4 regions of the Dickeya parazeae Ech586 genome follow, and region 1 is predicted to be linked to each of the others. Evidence: predicted binding sites of a transcription regulator. Region 1 holds the regulator's gene; each other region holds the start of a gene.
The links. Region 1 encodes CRP, which controls carbon source genes, mostly activating them, when cyclic AMP is high. Its sites were predicted from a motif close to ATGTGANNNNNNTCACAT; they were not measured.

Region 1 (5,592 bases):
GCGGGATGTTTGTCCAGCGCGGTGGCAACCAGCCATTCCCCCTTCGGCCAGGGACGTACCAGCACATTCGCCAGTGTGGAAGAACTGAGTCCCGCAGAACGGGATAGCGCGGCCAGCGTGGTGCCTTTCTTGCGCAAGCCGGCGATGATATCCGCCTGATGCCAGTCGTTCCCTTGCTTCATATAATCTTTACGCCTTATCTGGTAAGCATGGATCAATACTAAGTATTGCTTAGTATATTTTCAATGCACACCACTGAGAATCACCTCAATCACGTCACAATGCGGGATTCTCATGTTACCTCATCGTTTAAAGGCGGCCCGGCTCATGGCGGGATTATCTCAGGAGCGCTTAGGCATTCTTGCCGGGATAGACGAAGCGACAGCCAGCGCTCGCATGAATCAATATGAGCGTGGGATTCACACGCCAGATTTTGAGCTGGCGCGCCGACTGGCTGCTGTGCTGCATGTTCCTGCCTGTTATTTTTATACGGTAGAAGATGATTTGGCAGAAATGATCCTGTCGTTTTACGACACGAAGGAAAATCCATCTTCATAGATAGTGCCACGGAGCGCCCGCCCCCTCCCCAAAAAGGGGGCGGGTGCGGTGCCAGACGCTATCCTGCTATTGCAGATTTTTCGCCAAATAAGAAAAATTGCGGGTATTTTTGTGGGTATCGCAGAGTGATTTCCGTAGTTTACTTATTACATATCAGTAATTTAAATATTATATGCTGCTACTTATCGACAACTACGACTCCTTTACCTACAACCTGTACCAGTATTTTTGCGAACTGGGTTCAGAGGTGCTGGTCAGGCGTAATGATGCGCTGACGCTGGCAGACATTGAGCGGTTATCGCCGCAACGACTGGTGATTTCTCCCGGCCCCTGTACACCGGATGACGCAGGGATCTCGCTGGCGGCGATTCGCCATTTTGCCGGTCAACTGCCGATTCTGGGGGTATGCCTGGGGCATCAGGCGCTGGGACAGGTATTTGGCGCTCAGGTGGTGCGCGCCCGTCAGGTGATGCACGGCAAAACCTCGCCGGTACGGCATACCGGGCGCGGTGTGTTCGCCGGGCTGGCAAACCCGCTCACTGTCACGCGTTACCATTCGCTGGTGTTGGAAAAAAATACGCTGCCTGACTGTTTTGAGGTCACTGCATGGACTGAGTTTGACGGTGATATCGACGAGATCATGGGGATACGTCATCGCTCGTTGCCGCTGGAAGGTGTGCAGTTTCATCCAGAAAGCATCCTCAGCCAGCAAGGGCATCAGCTATTGAAAAATTTCCTTGATTTATAGTCGGATAGCGCAGGTCAGGACGGGTGTATCGGATTAGCGATTGCCTATTTTTGATTTTTTATGCATATTTATTGATTATATTTTCACTTAAAATCTTCACTCCACACTACGGGATATGACAACGGGGCAGCAAATGGCGACAGAGAAAGCAGCAGTAACACGGGATACTTACGATAAGGTAATTCTTCCGGTTTATGCACCCGCGCAGTTTGTGCCGGTAAAAGGCAAAGGGAGCCGTGTCTGGGATCAGCAGGGCAAAGAATATATCGATTTCTCCGGCGGCATCGCGGTAACGGCGCTGGGACATTGCCATCCGGCGTTGGTGGCGGCGTTGAAAGAGCAGGGTGAAACCCTGTGGCACACCAGCAACGTATTCACCAACGAACCGGCGCTGCGTCTGGCGACCAAACTGATCAACGCCACGTTTGCCGATCGTGTGTTTTTCGCCAACTCCGGTGCAGAAGCCAATGAAGCGGCGTTCAAACTGGCACGGCATTACGCCATTACCCGTCATAGCCCGTACAAAACCAAGATAATCTCGTTTTACCAGTCGTTTCATGGTCGCACCTTGTTTACCGTGTCGGTCGGTGGTCAGCCGAAATATGCCGATGGCTTCGGCCCGAAACCGGCGGATATCGTGCACGTGCCGTTCAACGACTTGGACGCGGTCAAAGCAGTAATGGATGACCACACCTGTGCCGTGGTGTTGGAGCCGATTCAGGGCGAAGGCGGTATTACGCCAGCGACACCGGCGTTCCTCAAGGGGGTGCGTGAGCTGTGCGATCAGTATCAGGCGCTGCTGGTGTTTGATGAAGTACAGTGTGGTATGGGCCGCAGCGGTAAGCTGTTCTCTTATATGCACTACGGCATCACGCCGGATATTCTGACCACCGCGAAAGCGCTGGGCGGCGGTTTCCCGATCAGCGCCATGCTGACCACGGAAGAGATTGCGTCGGTGATGGCGGTTGGGACACACGGCACCACCTATGGCGGCAACCCGCTGGCTTGCGCGGTGGCGGAAGCGGCGCTGGATGTGATCAATACACCGGAAGTGCTGTCCGGCGTGGTCGATCGCCATGCGCGTTTTGTGTCTGCGCTTGAGCGCATCAACGCCCAGTACGGTATTTTTGATGAAATCCGTGGCATGGGCCTGCTGCTGGGCGCACAGCTAAAACCGGCCTGGCATGGCCGCGCCCGTGATTTTCTGGCGGCATCGGCAGATCTGGGGTTGATGATTTTGGTGGCAGGGCCGGATGTGATCCGTTTTGTGCCGTCGCTGGTGATCACCCCGGAAGAGATCGACCAGGGGATGGCACTGTTTGAAAAAGCCGTGGCGCAGGTAGTGAAGGGCGCGTAATCGCGGTTGCCGCCTTTAGCTGAAGTGAAAAGAGCGTGCCATGTGGCACGCTCTTTTCACGTCTACAAGCTAGCTGATGATAAATCAGCGAGTACCATATACCACGATGGTTTTACCGTGGGCGGAGATCAGGTTCTGGTCTTCCAGCATTTTCAGAATGCGGCCGACAGTTTCGCGGGAACAGCCGACGATCTGGCCGATTTCCTGACGGGTGATCTTGATCTGCATACCATCCGGGTGGGTCATGGCGTCCGGCTGTTTGGCCAGATTAAGCAGGGTTTGCGCGATGCGGCCCGTCACGTCGAGGAACGCCAGGTTGCCGACTTTTTGCGAGGTCACCTGCAGACGACGTGCCATCTGTGAGGACAAGCGCATCAGAATGTCCGGGTTGACCTGGATGAGCTGGCGGAATTTTTTATAGGAGATTTCAGCAACTTCACAGGCTGTTTTCGCCCGGACCCACGCACTGCGTTCCTGCCCGTCTTCAAACAAGCCAAGTTCGCCAATAAAATCGCCCTGATTCAGATAAGACAGAATCATTTCCTTGCCTTCTTCATCCTTGATCAGCACGGCAACCGAGCCTTTCACGATGTAGTAAAGCGTCTCTGCTTTTTCACCCTGGTGGATTAGGGTGCTCTTCGATGGGTACTTGTGAATGTGGCAATGAGAAAGGAACCATTCGAGAGTCGGGTCTGTTTGCGGTTTGCCGAGAACCATTCGCTGTTATCCTCTGTTGTTAATTCACTGCGCAAATCACAGGGCTCAGAGTTCCCTGTACGGCGTGATAACATAGTTATAATTCAATTCCGTCCTGGCGGAATGACGTCAGGGAATATACTGAGGCTGTCTATCAGATGACGCCAGTAAGCCGGTGGTGGGTCAGGCATCGGCTCAACAACACATGCCGGTTTACGCTTTTGTTTGTAACACAGGTTGAGTGTAGTGTCTTGTGTTGTCTCGCTTCAGCATGATTAAGCTCTGATTATCAGGCTTTTTTGTACATAAGCGATGTAAAATTTCAAAAATAATTGATTGAGGACAAAATTATGCAGGCGCGGGTGAAATGGGTTGAAGGGTTAACGTTTCTTGGTGAATCCGCTTCCGGACATCAACTGCTGATGGATGGCAACGCAGGCGATAAAGCGCCCAGCCCGATGGAAATGGTACTGATGGCCGCAGGCGGATGCAGCGCCATCGATGTGGTGTCTATCCTGCAAAAAGGCCGTCATGACGTGGTGGATTGTGAAGTCCGCCTGACGTCTGAACGCCGTGAGGAGGCACCGCGCCTGTTCACCGCCATCAACCTGCATTTTATCGTCACCGGCAAGGGCTTGGGCGATAAAGCCGTGGAGCGCGCGGTGTCGCTGTCAGCCGAAAAATACTGCTCTGTGGCGTTGATGCTGGGAAAAGCCGTGAACATCACCCACAGCCATGAAGTGATCGCGCTGGATTAAACACCTCTGCTCGCGGTGGTGTGCTGTCCTGGCCACCGCGTCGTTAAGCGCCGGTTTATCGGCGCTTATCATCGCTCTTATCGCCGGTGTCAGTCGATTTTATTGCCTTCCATCAACCGCTGCACCAGCGGCATCATGATCAACTCCATCGCCAGCCCCATTTTGCCACCCGGTACCACCAGCGTATTGATGTGGGAAATGAACGAGCCCTGCAACATGGCCAGCAGGTAGGGGTAATCAATGCGGTCCAGACCCTGAAAGTGGATCACCACGAAACTTTCGTCCATCGAGGGAATGGCTTTGGCGGCGAACGGGTTAGAGGTATCAACCGTCGGCACCCGCTGGAAGTTGATGTGGGTGCGGGAAAACTGCGGGGTAATATGGGTGATGTAGTCTTCCATCGAGCGCACGACGGAATCCATCACCGCCTCGCGGGAGTGACCGCGTTCGTTAACGTCGCGTACCAGCTTCTGAATCCATTCCAGGTTGACTATCGGCACCACACCGACCAGCAGGTCGACATGCCGGGCAACATCATGCTGCGCGGTGACCACGCCGCCGTGTAATCCCTCGTAGAACAGCAGGTCGGTCGGCTCTGGCATCGGCTCCCAGGGCGTGAAAGTCCCCGGCACCTGATTGTAGGGGATGGCTTCATCATAGGTGTGCAGGTATTTGCGGGTCTGTCCGGTGCCGCTACGACCGTATTCGATAAAGGTGTTTTCCAGTTGGCAGAAGTCGTTGGCTTCCGGCCCGAAATAGCTGATGTGACGCCCCAGATCCCGTGCCTTGCGGATCGCCATATCCATTTCCGGTCGGGTATAGCGGTGATAACTGTCGCCATCCACCAGCGCGGCGCGCAGATTCAGTTGCTGGAATATCTTGCGAAACGCCAGGCTGGTGGTCGTGGTCCCCGCGCCGCTGGAGCCGGTGACCGCGATAATCGGGTGCTGGTGCGACATGGTGTGTAACCTCCGATGTGTAGGGCAATCTTCGGTGAAGTCATCATTCGATGAGTAAGGGCTATGCCGTGCAGAGCCATCAGGCCATGTTATATCTGATCCATGTTAGATCTGATCATTGTTAGCATGTTTATCGCACACTGACACGGCAATTTACGTTTTTAAGCGATTGATTCAGGGCTGATACCGTTCATTATTGCTGAGCTGGCGGCGGGGCATGATATTGACGGTTTCATGCAATTCCGACCACACCAGGACGACCTCGCCGTGCGCCAGTTGCTGACGTATATCTGCCACTTTCTCTTCCAGTGTGCGCTCCTGCTCGCCGTAGTCGGTGCCTTCACGCAGGACGAACGATTCAATCAGATTTTGCAGTGTTTCCGGTGCCAGTTCTTGCCAGGGAATGATCATGCGTGCTGCTCCAGATAAGGGGTAAACCACTCGGGAATACGGTGCTCCAGCCACAATTCAGGCTGTCGCCAGGATCCGCCAACAAAACCGACATGACCGCCATGT
Region 2 (5,592 bases), 720 kb from region 1:
ACGCCTCCACTCTGCTGTCGCGTACCAACTGATGATTCCGCGACTGGCTCGCGTAAGAAGGACTAAGCCACGACAGAGCAAGTGGTAAAGGCACTAAATAAGAAAGTAATCGCGAATTTCATAGTAATTATTCTATTTTATTTAACGGGTTATAAGGTAGCTTTAAGCTATTCCATTTTCGGGCTAGCTTGACAAGGCGAGTAAGAGCAGTAGAACACTGTAGAGACTTGGAGTCTCAGTAGTTAGAAACAAGCCACAATTTAATTTAAATACAATTTTTATTAACCACAAAATTTATATTTAAATTAAAGCCAACCCAAAGAGTTTCAAATTTGCTTTGTGAAAATAAACTCAATAATTATAACTCTGCAAATATTTTCTGCATACCACGATCACCTTTACGGTAATTAGGAGGATCATCATCAAAAACATTCTCAGTAATGCTCAAATTACTAATCTGATCTACACGACAAAGATCCCACTCATGCCCTGCCGTTACATGAGCTCCCTTGGTCTGAAAACACCTTAAAACAATATTTCCTGCAGTAGATACTCCAACCGCCGCAGGTTGAGCAGTTCGATTCAGTCCACTATAGGTAAATATTATCTCTTTCCTTTTATTTATAGCATCTATTATTAACTCTAACATGATTCACCTTTTAAAAATAAAAATACGCCTGCTGAATATTCAATTCAACAGGCGCATTTTATTAATACGATAAAATTAAATAAATAGTTATAGAAAATAATAAACAACAATCACTATTTCATAGTAATTTATATTTTTAATAAGCAAACCACCTGTATCAATAAAATACTACGCCAGATATTTATCCCGCAGCGCATCACGCGATGAGGCATCCAGACCGTAATCCTGCGCCAGCCAGTTATCCACCGACCCATGCTTCTCACGGATGGTGTGCAGCGCCGTCACCAGAAATTCTTCGCGGGCGGAAAGGACGAAATCAAACCGCTTTAGCGCTTTCTCACTCAGGCTGGACGCCAGGTCTTCCAACAACTGGCGGCGAAACGGAATCAGCGTGGATTCGGTGACCAGATAATCTTCCATCACCGTTTGCTCATCCGCCCCCAGAGCGAACAGCACCAGCGCCGAACCGATACCGGTACGATCTTTGCCTACCGCACAATGTTGCACTAACGCACCGTCATCCGGCTGGCGCAACAACGCCACCAGATGCTGATACGCCGGATTGCCAAACGGTAAACGGCGATACAGCTCCATCATGAACGCACGGGAGTCGAATGCCTCGAGTTTTTCCGAGCCTAGCGTTTCCAGACTGGCGGTGACCTCATGACGCAGCGGATTAGCCGGTACCGGATGGTAACGCGCGCCAGACCACAGACGATCGGGCCGCAACGCTGCTTCGTCCTGATCACGATAATCCACCACATGGGCCACCGGCACGCTGGCGAGATGGTCGATGTCACGCTCGCTCAGCATATCCAGCGCTCCAGAACGAAACAGCTTGCCACGCCGGATCTGCCGCCCATCCGCCACGCGGATACCGCCCAAATCACGAAAATTGACGCCGCCATCAAGCGGCAGCAACGAGGGATGTAACAATGAGGATGAAGTCATACCTTTCCCTGTCGTTATCAAAAATGAGTTATCAAGGGTTAGCTATCAAGGATCCGTTATCTGTGCTGAATGATTACGGTTAAACCATCGCCGAACGATGGCTACTGACGGGTATTATCCGGCCTGACAATTAAATTAGCATGAAGGCCGACAAACCGATGAACAGCTCGTGGGGTCGGTGTGCAGAAAAACAAAAGGCGGTACGAACATGCTCGTACCGCCCTGCCGGGCTAGCGACCCAGCGATAGCATCACAACTCTTGATGACATTACAACGCTTGGTGGCATTACAACACTCAGGCGCTCAGCAATTTGCGAGCCGCCGACAACACCACATTGACGGACGCGTGTTCCGCTTTTTGCATCGTAGCGGTATCAGGAATTTCCTGCTGGGTGCGGTTGACTATTACGCCCGCGACCATACCGGCACGCAGCCCCTGACTGGCACACATCGTCAGCAGCGTAGCGGACTCCATTTCATAGTTCAGCACGCCCATGCTCTGCCATTCCGCCATAGACCCCTGAAAACGCCGCACGACCCGACCGGAATAGGTATCGTAACGTTCCTGACCCGGATAGAAGGTATCTGAAGAAGCAGTAATACCGACATGCAGCGTCGCCCCTGCTTCACGCGCCGATTCCGCTAGTGCGCAGGTACAGGCAAAATCCGCCGCTGCCGGGAACTCCAGCGGTGCAAAGTGCAGGCTGGCACCGTCCAGACGTACCGCGGCGGTAGTGACCAGCACATCGCCCACAGCGATATGCGGCTGGATAGCGCCGGTCGTGCCGACACGCAGGAAGGTACGCACACCCAGTTGCGCCAGTTCTTCTACCGCAATCGAGGTAGAGGGGCCGCCAATACCGGTGGAGCAGACAATCACCGGTTTGCCCGCCAGTTCCGCACGCCAGGAAGTGAACTCCCGGTGCGACGCCAGAAAGACCGGGTTCTCCATCAAGCGGGCAATCTTTTCCACGCGAGCCGGGTCGCCGGGCACTATCGCCAGCGAGGCTCCTTGCAAATCTTGTTTTGTTAAACCGAGATGAAATACATCGGACATAAACGCCTCCCAGGCAAGCTGTCAGGTACAGCACCATCTTAGCGCACAGATTCTCACCGTTAAGTGAAGCACGTCGCTCATTGGAAAGTAACGAACATCTATTTACATTAATAACGTGATTTTAATCACACTTTAGACTGTAATCATCCGCTATTGCGCCACACAATGTGGCACAGCGTGTGGCACCGATTGCCCTATCTGGTTGCCGAAATTCGCAATACACTACAAAGTTCCTACACTTGCTTAACGCGGGTGCGACATGTCCCGCTGGCAGATTCCAGTCTTGATAAAGGAAAGGCAATGAAAACCGATGAGCTACTGACACTCAGAGAGACCACACGGGCATTTTCGCCAGCTGTCATGCCGCTGGCTTCTTCTGCCATTACCACCGATGCCGTCGGGCTGGTGGCCGGTGAAACCACGATACCTTCACAGGGTGATAATCTGCCGGCTTATCTTGCCAAACCCGAACACACCGACGGCCCATTACCGATTGTACTGGTCGTGCAGGAAATCTTCGGTGTACATGAGCATATTCGTGATGTCTGTCGGCGGCTGGCTAAACAGGGCTATCTGGCCATCGCACCGGAACTCTATTTCCGGCAGGGCGACCCGCAGCAATACAGCGATATCCCTACATTACTGAGTGAACTGGTCAGCAAGGTGCCAGACAATCAGGTCTTATCTGACCTTGACCATACCGCACACTGGGCGGTACGCCAGGGTGGCGATGCTAAACGTCTGGCGATTACCGGTTTCTGCTGGGGTGGACGCATCAGTTGGTTGTACGCCGCACACAATCCGCAGTTAAAAGCCGCGGTTGCCTGGTACGGCAAGCTGGTGGCCGAAAAAACACTGACCTCGCCCCAACATCCGGTAGATGTCGCCAAAGATCTGAATGCCCCGGTGCTTGGGCTATACGGCGGACAGGATAAAAGCATCCCGCTGACACAGGTGGAAACCATGCGTCAGGCACTACGGGCAGTCAATGCGGATGCAGAAATCGTGGTTTATCCCGATGCCGATCACGCCTTCCATGCCGACTACCGTGCGACATACCATGAAGCCTCCGCCAAAGACGGCTGGCAACGTATGCTGGCGTGGTTTGCCCGCTACGGCGTGGTGTAATTCCACCGATAAAGCGAAAAGAAAAAATAAGGGAGACACTGTCGTCTCCCTTGTTATTTCAGGCGGTGATGCGCAACGCCTCAGCCCTAAGCGTCACGTCCTGTCGTTCACGCGCGTCCTGTCATCTTTTGCGCCATTCCCCATCACCGTTTTCGGCTGACTTATTCCGCTGTTTCGCGCAGGCGCTTGGCTGCCTGCACCATGTTCGCCAGTGACTGACGGGTTTCCGGCCAGCCACGCGTTTTCAGGCCGCAGTCCGGGTTCACCCACAGGCGTTCTGCCGGAATACGCTGAGCCGCTTTACGCAGCAACGCTTCAATCCATTCGACGCTCGGCACGTTCGGCGAGTGAATGTCGTACACACCTGGGCCGATTTCATTCGGGTACTCGAACTCTTCGAACGATTCCAGCAGTTCCATATCAGAACGTGAAGTTTCGATGGTGATCACGTCCGCATCCAGTGCCGCGATGGAATCCATAATGTCGTTGAATTCGCAGTAGCACATGTGGGTGTGAATCTGAGTATCGTCCTTCGCGACCGCGGCATTCAGGCGGAACGCATCAACAGCCCATTCCAGATACGCCGCCCAGTCGGAGCGGTGTAGCGGCAGCCCTTCACGCAGCGCCGGTTCATCAATCTGGATGATGCCGATACCGGCCTGTTCCAGATCCGCCACCTCGTCGCGCAGCGCCAGCGCAATCTGCTTAGCAATAGTTTCACGACTGACGTCTTCACGCGGGAAGGACCAGCACAGAATCGTAACCGGACCAGTCAGCATGCCTTTTACCGGCTTGCTGGTCAGCGACTGAGCGTACTTCGCCCACTCAACCGTGATCGGCTCAGGACGGCTGATGTCGCCAATCACCACCGGCGGTTTAACGCAACGGGAACCGTAACTTTGCACCCAGCCGTTCTGGGTGAACACGAAGCCATCCAGATGCTCGCCGAAGTACTCCACCATGTCGTTACGTTCGGCTTCACCGTGCACCAGTACGTCCAGTTCCAGACGTTCTTGTTCCACAATCGCCTGTTTGATGTGCTCGGCAATACCGATGCGGTAGTTCTGACTATCCAGACGGCCCTGTTTGAAATCCAGACGCAGGCCACGGATTTCGGTGGTTTGCGGGAACGAACCGATGGTGGTGGTCGGCCAGTCTGGTAGCTGGAAACGCGCACGCTGCGCTTGTGCACGAACCGGATACGGGTTCTGACGCTGGCTGTCCTGTGCCGTGATCGCGGCCAGACGCTTCGCCACTTCCGGGTTATTCACACGGGTCGACGTCTGACGGGCGCGGATCGGTGCGCTATATGCCACCAGCTCATCGCCATTGCCGCTATTGAGCGCCCTGGTCAGCAACGCCAGCTCCTGACACTTCTGAATCGCAAAAGCGAACCAGCTCTTCACTTCCTCGTCCAGACGAGTTTCAACGCTGAGATCAATCGGACTATGCAACAAAGAGCAGGAACTACCCAGCCACAATGTACGCTTGCCCAGCAACGGTTGCAGACGCTCGAACCAGCTCGCCAGATCGGCACGCCACACATTACGACCGTTGATGACCCCCAGCGACAACACCCAGTCGGCAGGCAACTGTGCATTGAGCGCGGCGGCGTCGTCTTTGCCGTGAACCAGGTCGACATGCAGCCCCTGCACCGGCAACGCCTTGATCACGTCCAAATTCTGGCCGATGCTGTCAAAATAAGTGGTCAGCAGTAACTTCGCCTGACCTTGCAGCGCATCGTAAGCCGGTTTACATGCCGCTTTCCATTCAGCATCCAGTTCCAACGCCAATACCGGCTCATCAA
Region 3 (5,592 bases), 1.0 Mb from region 1:
ACCGGACAGCGGTGAAGTTCGCCTGTCCGGTCACCCCTGGAGCAGGCTGGCGGAGCGAGAGCGCCGCCCGCTGCGCGCGCGCATTCAAACCATCACCCAAGATCCGCTCAGTTCGTTCGACCCGCAGTTCACGATTGAGCAGATCCTGCTGCAACCATTGCGGCTGCGACACGATCTCAGCCCACAAGCCCGACAGCAGCGTATTCTCGCCCTGCTGGAACTGGTGGGGTTATCACCCACATTGCTCGCCAGACGGCCACTATCGTTATCCGGCGGGCAACGCCAGCGGATCTCCATCGCACAAGCGCTGGCAGCTGAGCCAGAGGTGCTGATTTGCGACGAGCCGGTATCCGCGTTGGATGTCACCACACAAGCACAGGTGTTGGACCTGCTGGTCGCCTTGCAGCACCGTTTACACCTGTCGATGGTATTTATCTCCCACGATCTTGGCGTGGTACAGCACATGAGCCATCGGATTGCGGTGATGAAAGACGGCGACGTGGTAGAACACGGCACCGTGGAACAGATATTCAATCAACCACAGCACCCTTATACCCGGCAATTACTGTCCACCGTCGCCCCGGTGGACATTAACCAACAACACAATACGATTCACGCCTGACGTTATTTCAGCGCGCCATCATAAAATAACAGTTTCAATTAACAGGAATATGTTATTTGTGATGGCGCGAGTCACTGTGCGCTATAGTAAACACAGCTAAGATAAATACCGACGATAAATGTGATACTATCTTCTACTCGCAGGCCATACACCAAAATGGATCATGAAGGTTTTAGCTGATGGTACACTTGGTAAAAATGCTATTTTTTCTTATCTTTTACGTGATATCGCTACACTATATTCATCCCTATCCGATAACATTTACACGCAGCATGACCGACCGGCTTGTCACTGTTGCTAACTACCTGGGATTTAGCGATCCAGAGTGGTTCTACCTGCTGGCGGTATTAATGATTAATATGATGATCACCGTAGTGTTATACAGGTTAAGTATGCGAGCATGGAAATACTGTCAATCATGGAAATACTGCCAATCTATGAAACGTTAACCAGAAAAATAAAACGATAATCACGAATGACCAGGTTTATCCGTAAAGCGCTAAAGACCATTCTATTTCTTATTTTATACCCAAAATAATTCGAGTTGCAGGAAGGCGGCAAGAGAGTGAATCCCGATGAGCTTACTCAGGTAAGTGATTCGGGTGAGCGAACGCCGCCAACACACCTGCAACTTAAAGTATGACGGGTATATTTCTTTTATCGGTACGCTATGTCCATACCTATCCATTGCCTATGACCAAAGATCAAGTGGCACTGCTCTTTACGCTATCTGATGCCTTTGGGGTTCGTGATCCTGAGGATCTCTACATTTCAGCAATGCTGGTGCTTGAGATCATTACTACCATTATTGCCTATTCACTCATCATAAAGCTCTGGCGCTATTACCGCACTTCACGTTCAACACGGTAACCTTCCTCGAAATAATGATTGTCGCCACCGGCTCACACTTTAGCGCCAGACTGAAAACGCTGCCGGTAACCGCTGGGGGTGACGCCAAACGCCTGATGGAATACCACGGAAAAATAATTGCTGTCGTCAAAACCGCATTCAGCCGCCACCTCGCTGATGGTTTGCCGGTTGTGGCGCAGCAATTCCATCGCCCGACAGAGCCGCAACTGGCGCAGGTATTGCGCCACGCTCATACCGGTCTGCTGTTTGAAGCGACTACGCAGGCTACGCATGCTGATGCCGTGCAACTGGCAGAAATCCTCCAGCCGAAACGGTCGGGCAATGCTGGCGCGCAGCGCATTCATCAGCAAATCCAGTTGCTGGGCATCCGCCAGTTGAGTGCTTTCCGGTGCGTAACGATACCGCATCGCCAGTAGTGCAATCTGCAACAGCAGTACTTCACTAAGCTGTAACGACAGCGGGTCCGATTTCATGCACTCCTGCGCCAGGTTTTCCACTTTGTCGCGCAGGATATCCATGCTCTGGGTCGCCAGCCGCCAGTAACGTTGCTGCTGCGAGACCTCACCACCGGGCAACAAATTTGGCCAGTCGGCAGGCAGCGTCAGGCGCTCGCGGATATAGAGAATATTGTCCAGCTCCAGATCGTGCACCGATTCATAACTGTGACGATCGCGGGCGGAGACATAAAACAGATCGCCGCAGGTGATGCGATAAGGCACGTCATTCCACAGATGCAGGCCATTGCCGCGCCAGACAATCACCAGCTCGTCAAAGTCGTGGTGATGCAACGGAAACGCCGGCTGCGGGCTGCGCTCCGCCACCGTGACCGTATTTTTATCGGTAAGAAAGTAATCTTCCGTTCGTAGCTTTAACCCGCGGGATGGCACAGCCTGTCGCCCCTGTCACGTTAGAGCCCTATCCCATTAGGGCTCTTAGTCCTCACACAGCGCCTGATGGCGCAACGCTTTCGGGGCCAGCGAAAAGGCTTTGCGGAACTGGGTGGAGAAGTGATTACTGTCACTGAAGCCACAATCATGGGCGATGGTGGTAATCGAGTCATCACTGTGCTGCAACCGACGCCGCGCTTCCAGCAGACGCAACCGGTTCAGGTAACGCTGCGGCGTCATGCCAGTGCGCTGTTTAACCTGTCGGTGCAGCGTACGCAACGACAGCGAAAAACGGTCCGCCAGCGTGTCCCAGTCCACCTCTTCACAGAAGTTATGCTGCAACCAGCCCAGCAACGCCTGAATTCCCAGCCGCTCACTGCCGTCCCCCTGCGTCTGAAAGCTCTTTTGCCGCAACAGCACCAGAATTTGCAGGAACAGGCTTTCACTGGTCGCAATATCTTCCGGTCGTTCATGGCGCGCCAGCGCCGCCAGCTGCAAAATCAACTGCTTGACCTGCTGCTGCGTCCCGGCATTCAGTTGCCATTGTCCCAGCCACTCGCCATTAGCGCCATACGGCAGAAACGGCGCGATGTCCGACAGAAAGCGGAACCCACGCGGCGAGCGATACAGCACATTGGTCAGGTGCAGTTCCTCCACCTGCTCAAACAGATGGCGATCATTGTCGCGCACGAAAAACACCGCCCCGCTACAGAGCGCGAAGGGTTGATCGTTGAACACGTGCACACCTGCACCTTGCTCGACCAGCACTATCTCCCAAAAGTCGTGATAGTGCTCGGGAAAGGCGTGCTGCGGCATCCGGGGTTCTACGGCTACTGTCGCCGCGGGTGAAACAAAAAACTCCTCGCCATGAAGTTGTGTCATGTCGTCTTCCCCCTTCCACCTGACTCATTCACCTGTCAGATAGAGTAGTCAGAAGGGCGGCCCCTGCGCCTTAAAATAGCGCCGCGACATGGCCCTCGCGAGGTCATTTTTTCAAGATTCAGCCGTTAAATCACTGAAATGTGGTCAGGATCACAGGCGCTTATCGTTCGTCCAACGCGGGTCACTCGCCGACTATCACCGCAAATCGTGAACCGCTTCACAGCCAACTTTGCCATTTTGCCATCCCCATTTTTCAGGTGGCACTCACCCAAAGGTGCCGCCGCCGCAACTTTCCTACACTGCCAAACACAGTCACCCACACCTTATCGATAACGGAGAGAACGGCAATGGCGGTCAGGCATTATGTGGCAGTCGATCTTGGTGCTTCCAGCGGACGGGTCATGCTGGCATCGCTGGAGACCGAAACCCGCCGGTTAACGCTGGAGGAAATTCACCGTTTTAGCAACCAACTGCATTACTCGCAGGGGCATCACCTGTGGGATCTGGACGAACTGGAACGCCAGATTAGACACGGGCTTGAAACCATCGACGCCCGCGGCATTCACCCGGTCAGCATCGGTATCGACAGTTGGGGGGTGGATATGGTCGCGCTGGATAAGCAAGGGAACCGGCTGGGCCTGAGCTACTCTTACCGTGACCATCGTACTGACGGCCAGATGGCGCAGGTCACCGCCGAACTGGGCCGTGAGCGCCTCTACCGCCAGACTGGTATTCAGTTTTTGCCGTTCAATACCCTCTACCAACTGCGGGCGCTGCGCCAGCAGGAGCCGGACATCTGGGGCCAGGTGGCGCATCTGCTGATGATCCCAGACTATTTTCACTACCGGTTAACCGGCCAGATGGCCTGCGAATACACCAACGCCAGCACCACACAGTTACTGAATCTACACAGCGGTGACTGGGACCACGGTCTGCTGGATTATCTGGGCATACCGCCCAACTGGCTTGCCACCCCGCATCAACCGGGCCAGACGCTTGGGGAGTGGGTCGCGCCCAGCGGCCGCGCGGTACCGGTCGTGAGCGTGGCGACCCACGATACCGCCAGCGCGGTCGTCGCCACCCCGCTGACCGATGCAGACAGTGCTTATCTCAGCTCCGGCACCTGGTCACTGATCGGTATTGAAAACCATACACCGCTGACCGGCCCGGCGGCGCTGGCCGCGAACCTCACTAATGAAGGGGGTGTCGGCGGCCGTTATCGGGTACTGAAAAATATTATGGGGCTCTGGCTATTACAACGGGTATGTCAGGAACAACAGGTCACCGACCTGCCCGCCTTGCTTGATGCGGCGGCAGCACAACCGGGTTTTGTCAGCCTGATAAACCCAAACGACGAACGGCTGATTAACCCGCCTTCCATGAGCGATGCCCTGCGTGAGCTCTGCCGTGAACACGACCAGCCACAACCTGTCGGCACGGTGGCGCTGGTGCGCTGCATTCTGGATAGCCTGGCGTTGTCCTACCGTCAGGGCCTGCTGACACTCGGTGCACTGCGCGGTACGCCATTACGCCATTTGCATGTCGTTGGTGGCGGTAGCCGCAACCACCTGCTCAACCAACTGTGCGCGGATGTCTGTCAGGTGCCGGTGCTGGCCGGTCCGGTCGAGGCTTCTACCCTCGGCAATATCGGCTGTCAGTTGATAGCCCAGGGCGACGTGGCAAACCTGGAGGCGTTTCGTCGTCTTCTCACCGACAACATCCCGCTACAACCGTTTATCCCCCGACAGGATAGTGATTTGGCTGATCACTGGCGTCGTTTTCAGGCGCTGTGTCAGATTAATGAGGAGCTCACCGTATGAATACCGCACTAGAAACAGCCTGGCGTCTGGCCCAGGAACGTTACGCCCGCCTGAATATCGATGTGGATGCCGCACTGCGCCAGCTCGATCAGATTCCGGTTTCCATCCACTGCTGGCAGGGCGATGACGTCACCGGCTTCGAACACAACGGCGGAGCGTTGACCGGCGGTATTCAGGCAACCGGTAACTACCCCGGCAAGGCACGCGACGCCAGCGAATTACGCGCCGACCTGGAGCAAGCCTTTCGCCACATTCCCGGCCCGAAACGCCTTAATCTGCATGCGATCTATCTGGAATCGGAGACGCCAGTGGCGCGTAATGCCATCGAACCACAGCATTTCAGCAACTGGGTCGCGTGGGCCAAAGAACAGCATCTGGGGCTGGATTTTAACCCAACCTGTTTTTCACACCCCTTTAGCAGCGACGGCTTTACCCTGTCACACCCGGACGAAAAGATACGTCGCTTCTGGATAGAACACTGTCAGGCCAGTCGCCGCATTTCCGCCTGGTT
Region 4 (5,592 bases), 600 kb from region 1:
GGCGGCGACGAGATCAGCATCGGCGGTGTTCACCACCTTGATGTCTTTTTCGCTCATACCGTTCTTTTCCAGCGCTCGTGCCAGCAGGTAGTGAGAGACCGACAGTTGCACCAGATTAATCGGTTTGCCTTTGAGCGACGCCAGACTGTTGGTCCCTTTGATCAGAATGCCGTCGTTGCCGTTTGAGTAGTCGCCGACGATAAGTGCGGTGCTGTCCACGCCGCCTGCGGCAGGGATAGTCAGCGCATCCATGTTGGTCATGGCGCAGCCGTCAAAACCACCAGAGGTGTATTGATTAACGGATTCAATGTAATCGTTGACCTGTACAAACTGGATATCAATGCCGTACTTGTCGGCCCATTTTTTGATAATGCCGTGCTGTTGGGCGTAATCCCAAGGCATCCAGCCGGCATAAATAGACCAGCAGAGTTTAAACGCGGGTTTGTCAGCGGCCTGTACGCCGAGGCTGCACAGTGCCAGTGCGCAAACAAGTAGTAATCGTTGAATCGTTTTCATGGTGAATTTCCTCTGACGTTGGGCGCAATCATTAAAGAAAGAAAAAGCAGGAGGGCGGCGAGCATGCATCTCGCTGTATCCTCCCGGGCTTTTTTCCCGCCGTGTAACCGCCAGAGGGCGGTCGGTAACTCTCGGACCTGCGCAGTAAAGCCGGAACCCTAGTCACCCATTTCCAAATTGTCTGGCGACACCGGTTGCCCGCTATCGCTCCTGCTGTCGATGATATAAAGCAAAATGCTTGCCAGCTTGTGCGGCAATTAGCGCACCCTCGAAGGGCAATAGCCATGTTTTGATTATCTTTCAAGCTATTAACGGGTGATGTCATCGGGCCAGATAACAAGCCTGTAAGGGGAGGACGGAGCGATGAGGGTCAGTGTGCCTTGTCGGGTTGCACTGTTTATGTGCAAGATGGCACGGTGTTGACGTGAAAGGAGCCAGTTGTGTGCAATCACGCAAGCACATTGCCCGTTGCGCGAGCGTGCCTGGGTAACAGAACAGACAATTCTGCAGGTGGCATGGTGCTGTTCCGGCGTAGAATAGCGATTCTTAACGGCTGAACTGGCGGCTGGGTGAAAAAAACAGGCGTGGCATGTGCCATGCGGCGGCTGGTTCGGTTACGCTTAGGGCGATATGACTGTCGGGTGACGGCTCGTTGGTGAGCCAACAAGGTTGCCGGGTCACGGTAGTGAAAATAAACAGGAGTAGTAATGATGTTGGCGGATTACCGTTCGCGCTGGCTGCTGCCAGTGGTTATGTTGGTTGTGGCATTGCAACTGTCGGCCTGCGGCGACAAGGATAAGGATGCTCGTCAGGCGTTCATCACTTTCCTGCAGGGAATTTCACAACAGGAAGGGCGTCAGTTGCCAGCGTTGACCGAACAGCAGAAACAGAGCTTCGGGCGCTTTACCCAGGATTACGCTGTGATGACCGATTTCAACCAGCAGTTGGATCAGGCATTAGCGGGCAGCCTGACACCGGTACTGGATGTGATATCCCACATTCGTGTACCGCAGGATTATATGACGCAACGCGATAACCTGCGTCAGACGCTTGGTGGCCTGAATATGCTAAGCCCGCAGGTGCAGAACGCCAAAACACTGGCGGATAACGCCCGCCGTGCGCTCAAACAGACGGAAGAATTGCAGTCGGTGTATGACAAGGTCTACAACCGCGCGGTTTCTTTGCCCGCCAACGCGATGGTGACCGTGGTGCCAGCCAGCACGTCATTTGCGCAGAGCGTTGTGCAGGTAGGGGAATATCTCCAGGCACAGGGCAACCAGGTGGTATTCGGTAACAACGGCGTACAGTTCCACACCCAGCAGCAGGTGGATCAGTACAACAGCCTGATGACGGACATTGCTAACCAACAGCAAAAACTGTTCACCACCCTCAAGTCTCAGAATTTCCTGCCCCACTAAGGTGGTTCGCGATATGGGCCGGTTTTCGCGAAAAGGCCGGCCCACGCTGAAATTTATTGTGATTTAAATCACATTTCCCATACAAAACCGATATGCAAAATTGTGATTGAAATCACTATTTTTCACGGCCAAATTGTTTTTTTTCTAACCATTTCCCCATTTTTATTATTTTTTTGTGAATTATGTCACTCATTTGTGGCTGATTGTCGGGTGTTGTGTGTGATTTTGATCACGTTTTTGTCGTGAGTTGCGGTCTGAAAACCACGTGCTAGAGTCCGCTGTGATAACGGAGTTTTTTGGGGCCACGCTATTGCGATTTTTCACCGTCACGCGGGTCGTCATGGTGAAGCGCTGTAAGCGGCAATAGCAGTATGCACACAGTGCGGTACACGACCTCATGATACCGACGGAAGTCATCACGCTGTCTAACAATCAATAATTACCGCGCACGCTTTCCGCCGCGCGTTTCAAAGGGGTGTATCTCTATGCTCTCACCAGATACCAAGGTCAAAGTGCAGAATTTTGGCCGTTTCCTGAGCAATATGGTGATGCCGAATATCGGCGCCTTTATTGCCTGGGGGATTATCACAGCACTGTTTATTCCTACCGGATGGATCCCTAACGCGACGCTGGCCAAACTGGTCGGCCCGATGATCACCTACCTGCTGCCGCTGCTGATTGGTTTTACCGGCGGACGCCTGGTCGGGGGAGAGCGTGGCGGCGTGGTCGGCGCGATTACCACCATGGGTGTGGTGGTTGGTTCCGATATTCCCATGTTCCTCGGTGCCATGATTGCCGGTCCGCTGGGCGGCTGGGCTATCAAACACTTTGACGCTGCCGTTGACGGCAAAATCAAAAGCGGCTTTGAGATGCTGGTTAACAACTTCTCCGCCGGTATCATCGGCATGCTGCTGGCGATTCTGTCTTTCCTGGCGATTGGTCCGCTGGTTGAGGCGTTGTCGCACGTTCTGGCTGCCGGTGTGCACCTGATGGTGCAAAACAATCTGTTGCCGCTGGCGTCGATTTTCGTTGAACCGGCGAAGATCCTGTTCCTGAATAACGCAATTAACCACGGTATCTTCTCGCCGCTGGGCATCCAGCAGGCGACAGAAGCCGGGAAATCTATCTTCTTCCTGATTGAAGCCAACCCAGGGCCGGGCATGGGCGTGCTGGTGGCCTACATGCTGTTTGGACGTGGCAACGCCAAACAGTCTGCGCCGGGCGCGGCTATTATCCACTTCCTCGGCGGGATCCATGAAATCTACTTCCCGTATGTACTGATGAACCCGCGTTTGATCCTCGCTGTGATTCTCGGCGGGATGACCGGTGTGTTCACGCTGGGCGTGCTGAACGGCGGTCTGGTTTCTCCGGCATCACCGGGTTCTATCCTGGCGGTGCTGGCGATGACGCCGAAAGGCGCGTACTTCGCCAATATTACGGCGATCGCCGCCGCGTTTGCGGTCTCGTTTGTGGTGTCGTCTATCCTGCTGAAAAGCAGCAAAGTGAAGGATGATGAAGAACTGGAGCAGGCGACCCGTCGCATGCAGGAGATGAAATCGGCGTCCAAAGGTCAGGCTGTCGGCGGTGTGAGCGGCGATCTGGGCACTGTGCGTAAAATCATCGTCGCCTGTGACGCCGGTATGGGTTCCAGCGCAATGGGGGCCGGGGTGCTGCGCAAGAAAGTGCAGGATGCGGGTTTGCAAGCTATTTCGGTGACCAACTGCGCTATCAATAACTTGCCGGATGATGTGGATCTGGTGATCACACACCGTGATCTGACCGAGCGCGCCATGCGCCATGCACCGCAGGCACAGCATATTTCGCTGACCAACTTCCTCGATAGCCATCTGTACAGCGACCTGGTCGCTCGTTTACAGGCAGCGCAGGCGGGCAATGTTAAGCCTGCTCAGGCGGCTCCTGCTGCTGTGCAGGCGGCGGCCCCGCAGACACTGTTTCAACTGACGGAGAAAAACGTCTTTCTGAACCTGCAGGCGGCAGATAAAGAACAGGCTATCCGGTTTGCTGGTGAACAACTGGTAAAAGGGGGTTACGTTGAGCCTGCGTATGTCGATGCGATGCTGGAACGTGAGAAACTGACCTCGACGTATTTGGGTGAGTCTATCGCCGTACCGCACGGGACGATTGAAGCCAAAGACCGGGTACTGAAAACTGGCGTGGTGTTCTGCCAGTACCCGCAAGGGGTGCGTTTTGGCGACGATGAAGACGATGTGGCCCGTCTGGTGATTGGTATTGCCGCACGTAATAACGAACATGTGCAGGTTATCACTAACCTCACCAGTGCGTTGGATGACGAGTCGGTGATAGAACGGCTGGCTCAAACGCAGAGCGTGCAGGATGTCCTTGACCTGCTCGGTGGCAAGTCCCCTGCCTGATAGATAAAAAAGTAAGTGCCGCCTTCGGGCGGCGCTTTCTTTCACAGATAGTCTTTCACAGATTGTTAAATCTCAGTAGTAAGGTCATGCATGATGAAAGCATTACATTTTGGGGCCGGTAACATTGGCCGTGGTTTTATCGGCAAGCTGTTGGCGGATGCAGGCGTTGGCCTGACGTTTGCGGATGTGAACCAGCCGTTGCTGGATGCCATCAATCAGTACGGTAGTTATCCGGTGCGTATCGTCGGTGAACAGCAGCGTGTGGAAACGGTCAGCCAGGTTAGCGCGGTACACAGCGGTGGGACGCAGGCGGTCGCGCTGATTGCTGAGGTCGATCTGGTGACAACGGCGGTGGGGCCGCAGATCCTGGCGAAGATTGCCGGTACCATTGCTCAGGGGTTGATAAAGCGTCAGGAAAACGGCAATACCGCGCCGCTGAATATCATCGCCTGTGAGAACATGGTGCGTGGTACCAGCCAGCTCAAACAGCATGTGCTGGCGCAACTGCCGCAAGAGACGCAGGCGTGGGTGTCACAGCACGTCGGTTTTGTGGATTCGGCGGTAGACCGTATTGTCCCTCCCGCCGATGCGGGCGAATCCAACCCGCTGGCGGTGACGGTGGAAACCTTCAGTGAATGGATCGTGGATAAAACCCAGTTCAACGGTGAGCCGCCGGCGATAACCGGTATGGAACTGACCGATAACCTGATGGCTTTTGTTGAGCGTAAGCTGTTCACCCTGAATACCGGCCACGCGATTACCGCCTACCTTGGCCAGCGCGCCGGGCACGGCACTATTCGTGACGCCATTCTGGACCCGGCTATCCGCCGTGTGGTGCAAGGGGCGATGGAAGAGAGCGGCGCGGTATTGATTCGTCGCTATGGTTTTGATGCCGAGAAACATCAGGCATATATCCGCAAAATTCTCACCCGGTTTGAAAACCCGTGGTTGCACGATGAAGTCGAGCGTGTCGGTCGTCAGCCGCTGCGTAAACTCAGCGCCGGTGATCGCCTGATCAAGCCGTTGCTGGGTACGCTGGAATATGGCTTGCCCCATGACAACCTGATCCAGGGGATTGCTGCTGCGATGCATTACCGTAGCGAGCAGGATCCGCAGGCGCAGGAACTGGCGACGTTGATAGCCACACAAGGGCCACAGGTTGCGCTGGCGCAGATTTCTGGTCTGGATGCTGATAGCGAGGTTGTCGGAAAAGCGGTGAGTGTGTATAACGCCATGCAGTAATCGGCGCGTCTCGGCACAGGTCA

Region 2: udp (uridine phosphorylase) is a predicted target of CRP. The motif match lies at 2,771-2,788, and genes of this name have one in related genera.
Region 3: rhaS (HTH-type transcriptional activator RhaS) is a predicted target of CRP. The motif match lies at 3,400-3,417, and genes of this name have one in related genera.
Region 4: DD586_RS00305 (PTS mannitol transporter subunit IICBA) is a predicted target of CRP. The motif match lies at 2,152-2,169, and genes of this name have one in related genera.

What each region holds. Positions count from the first base shown of each region.
Region 1 covers NC_013592.1:4,292,520-4,298,111, reverse strand. Annotated here, with positions in the region: gene DD586_RS18765 (helix-turn-helix domain-containing protein) at 1-182, opposite strand, end outside; gene DD586_RS18760 (helix-turn-helix transcriptional regulator) at 295-558, shown strand; gene DD586_RS18755 (aminodeoxychorismate synthase component II) at 731-1,306, shown strand; gene argD (bifunctional acetylornithine/succinyldiaminopimelate transaminase) at 1,440-2,663, shown strand; gene crp (cAMP-activated global transcriptional regulator CRP) at 2,748-3,380, opposite strand; gene DD586_RS18740 (OsmC family protein) at 3,710-4,117, shown strand; gene DD586_RS18735 (phosphoribulokinase) at 4,207-5,076, opposite strand; gene DD586_RS18730 (YheU family protein) at 5,251-5,487, opposite strand; gene DD586_RS18725 (hydrolase) at 5,484-5,592, opposite strand, start outside.
Region 2 covers NC_013592.1:197,834-203,425, reverse strand. Annotated here, with positions in the region: gene DD586_RS00900 (WYL domain-containing protein) at 359-649, opposite strand; gene DD586_RS00895 (tyrosine-protein phosphatase) at 818-1,600, opposite strand; gene udp (uridine phosphorylase) at 1,896-2,657, opposite strand; gene DD586_RS00885 (dienelactone hydrolase family protein) at 2,958-3,785, shown strand; gene metE (5-methyltetrahydropteroyltriglutamate--homocysteine S-methyltransferase) at 3,947-5,592, opposite strand, start outside.
Region 3 covers NC_013592.1:520,596-526,187, reverse strand. Annotated here, with positions in the region: gene DD586_RS02395 (dipeptide ABC transporter ATP-binding protein) at 1-622, shown strand, start outside; gene DD586_RS21140 (hypothetical protein) at 1,262-1,492, shown strand; gene rhaR (HTH-type transcriptional activator RhaR) at 1,525-2,379, opposite strand; gene rhaS (HTH-type transcriptional activator RhaS) at 2,425-3,261, opposite strand; gene rhaB (rhamnulokinase) at 3,609-5,081, shown strand; gene DD586_RS02370 (L-rhamnose isomerase) at 5,078-5,592, shown strand, end outside.
Region 4 covers NC_013592.1:70,972-76,563, forward strand. Annotated here, with positions in the region: gene DD586_RS00295 (putative urea ABC transporter substrate-binding protein) at 1-516, opposite strand, end outside; guanidine-I (ykkC/yxkD leader) riboswitch at 595-689, opposite strand; gene DD586_RS00300 (DUF3053 domain-containing protein) at 1,224-1,934, shown strand; gene DD586_RS00305 (PTS mannitol transporter subunit IICBA) at 2,420-4,327, shown strand; gene DD586_RS00310 (mannitol-1-phosphate 5-dehydrogenase) at 4,421-5,569, shown strand.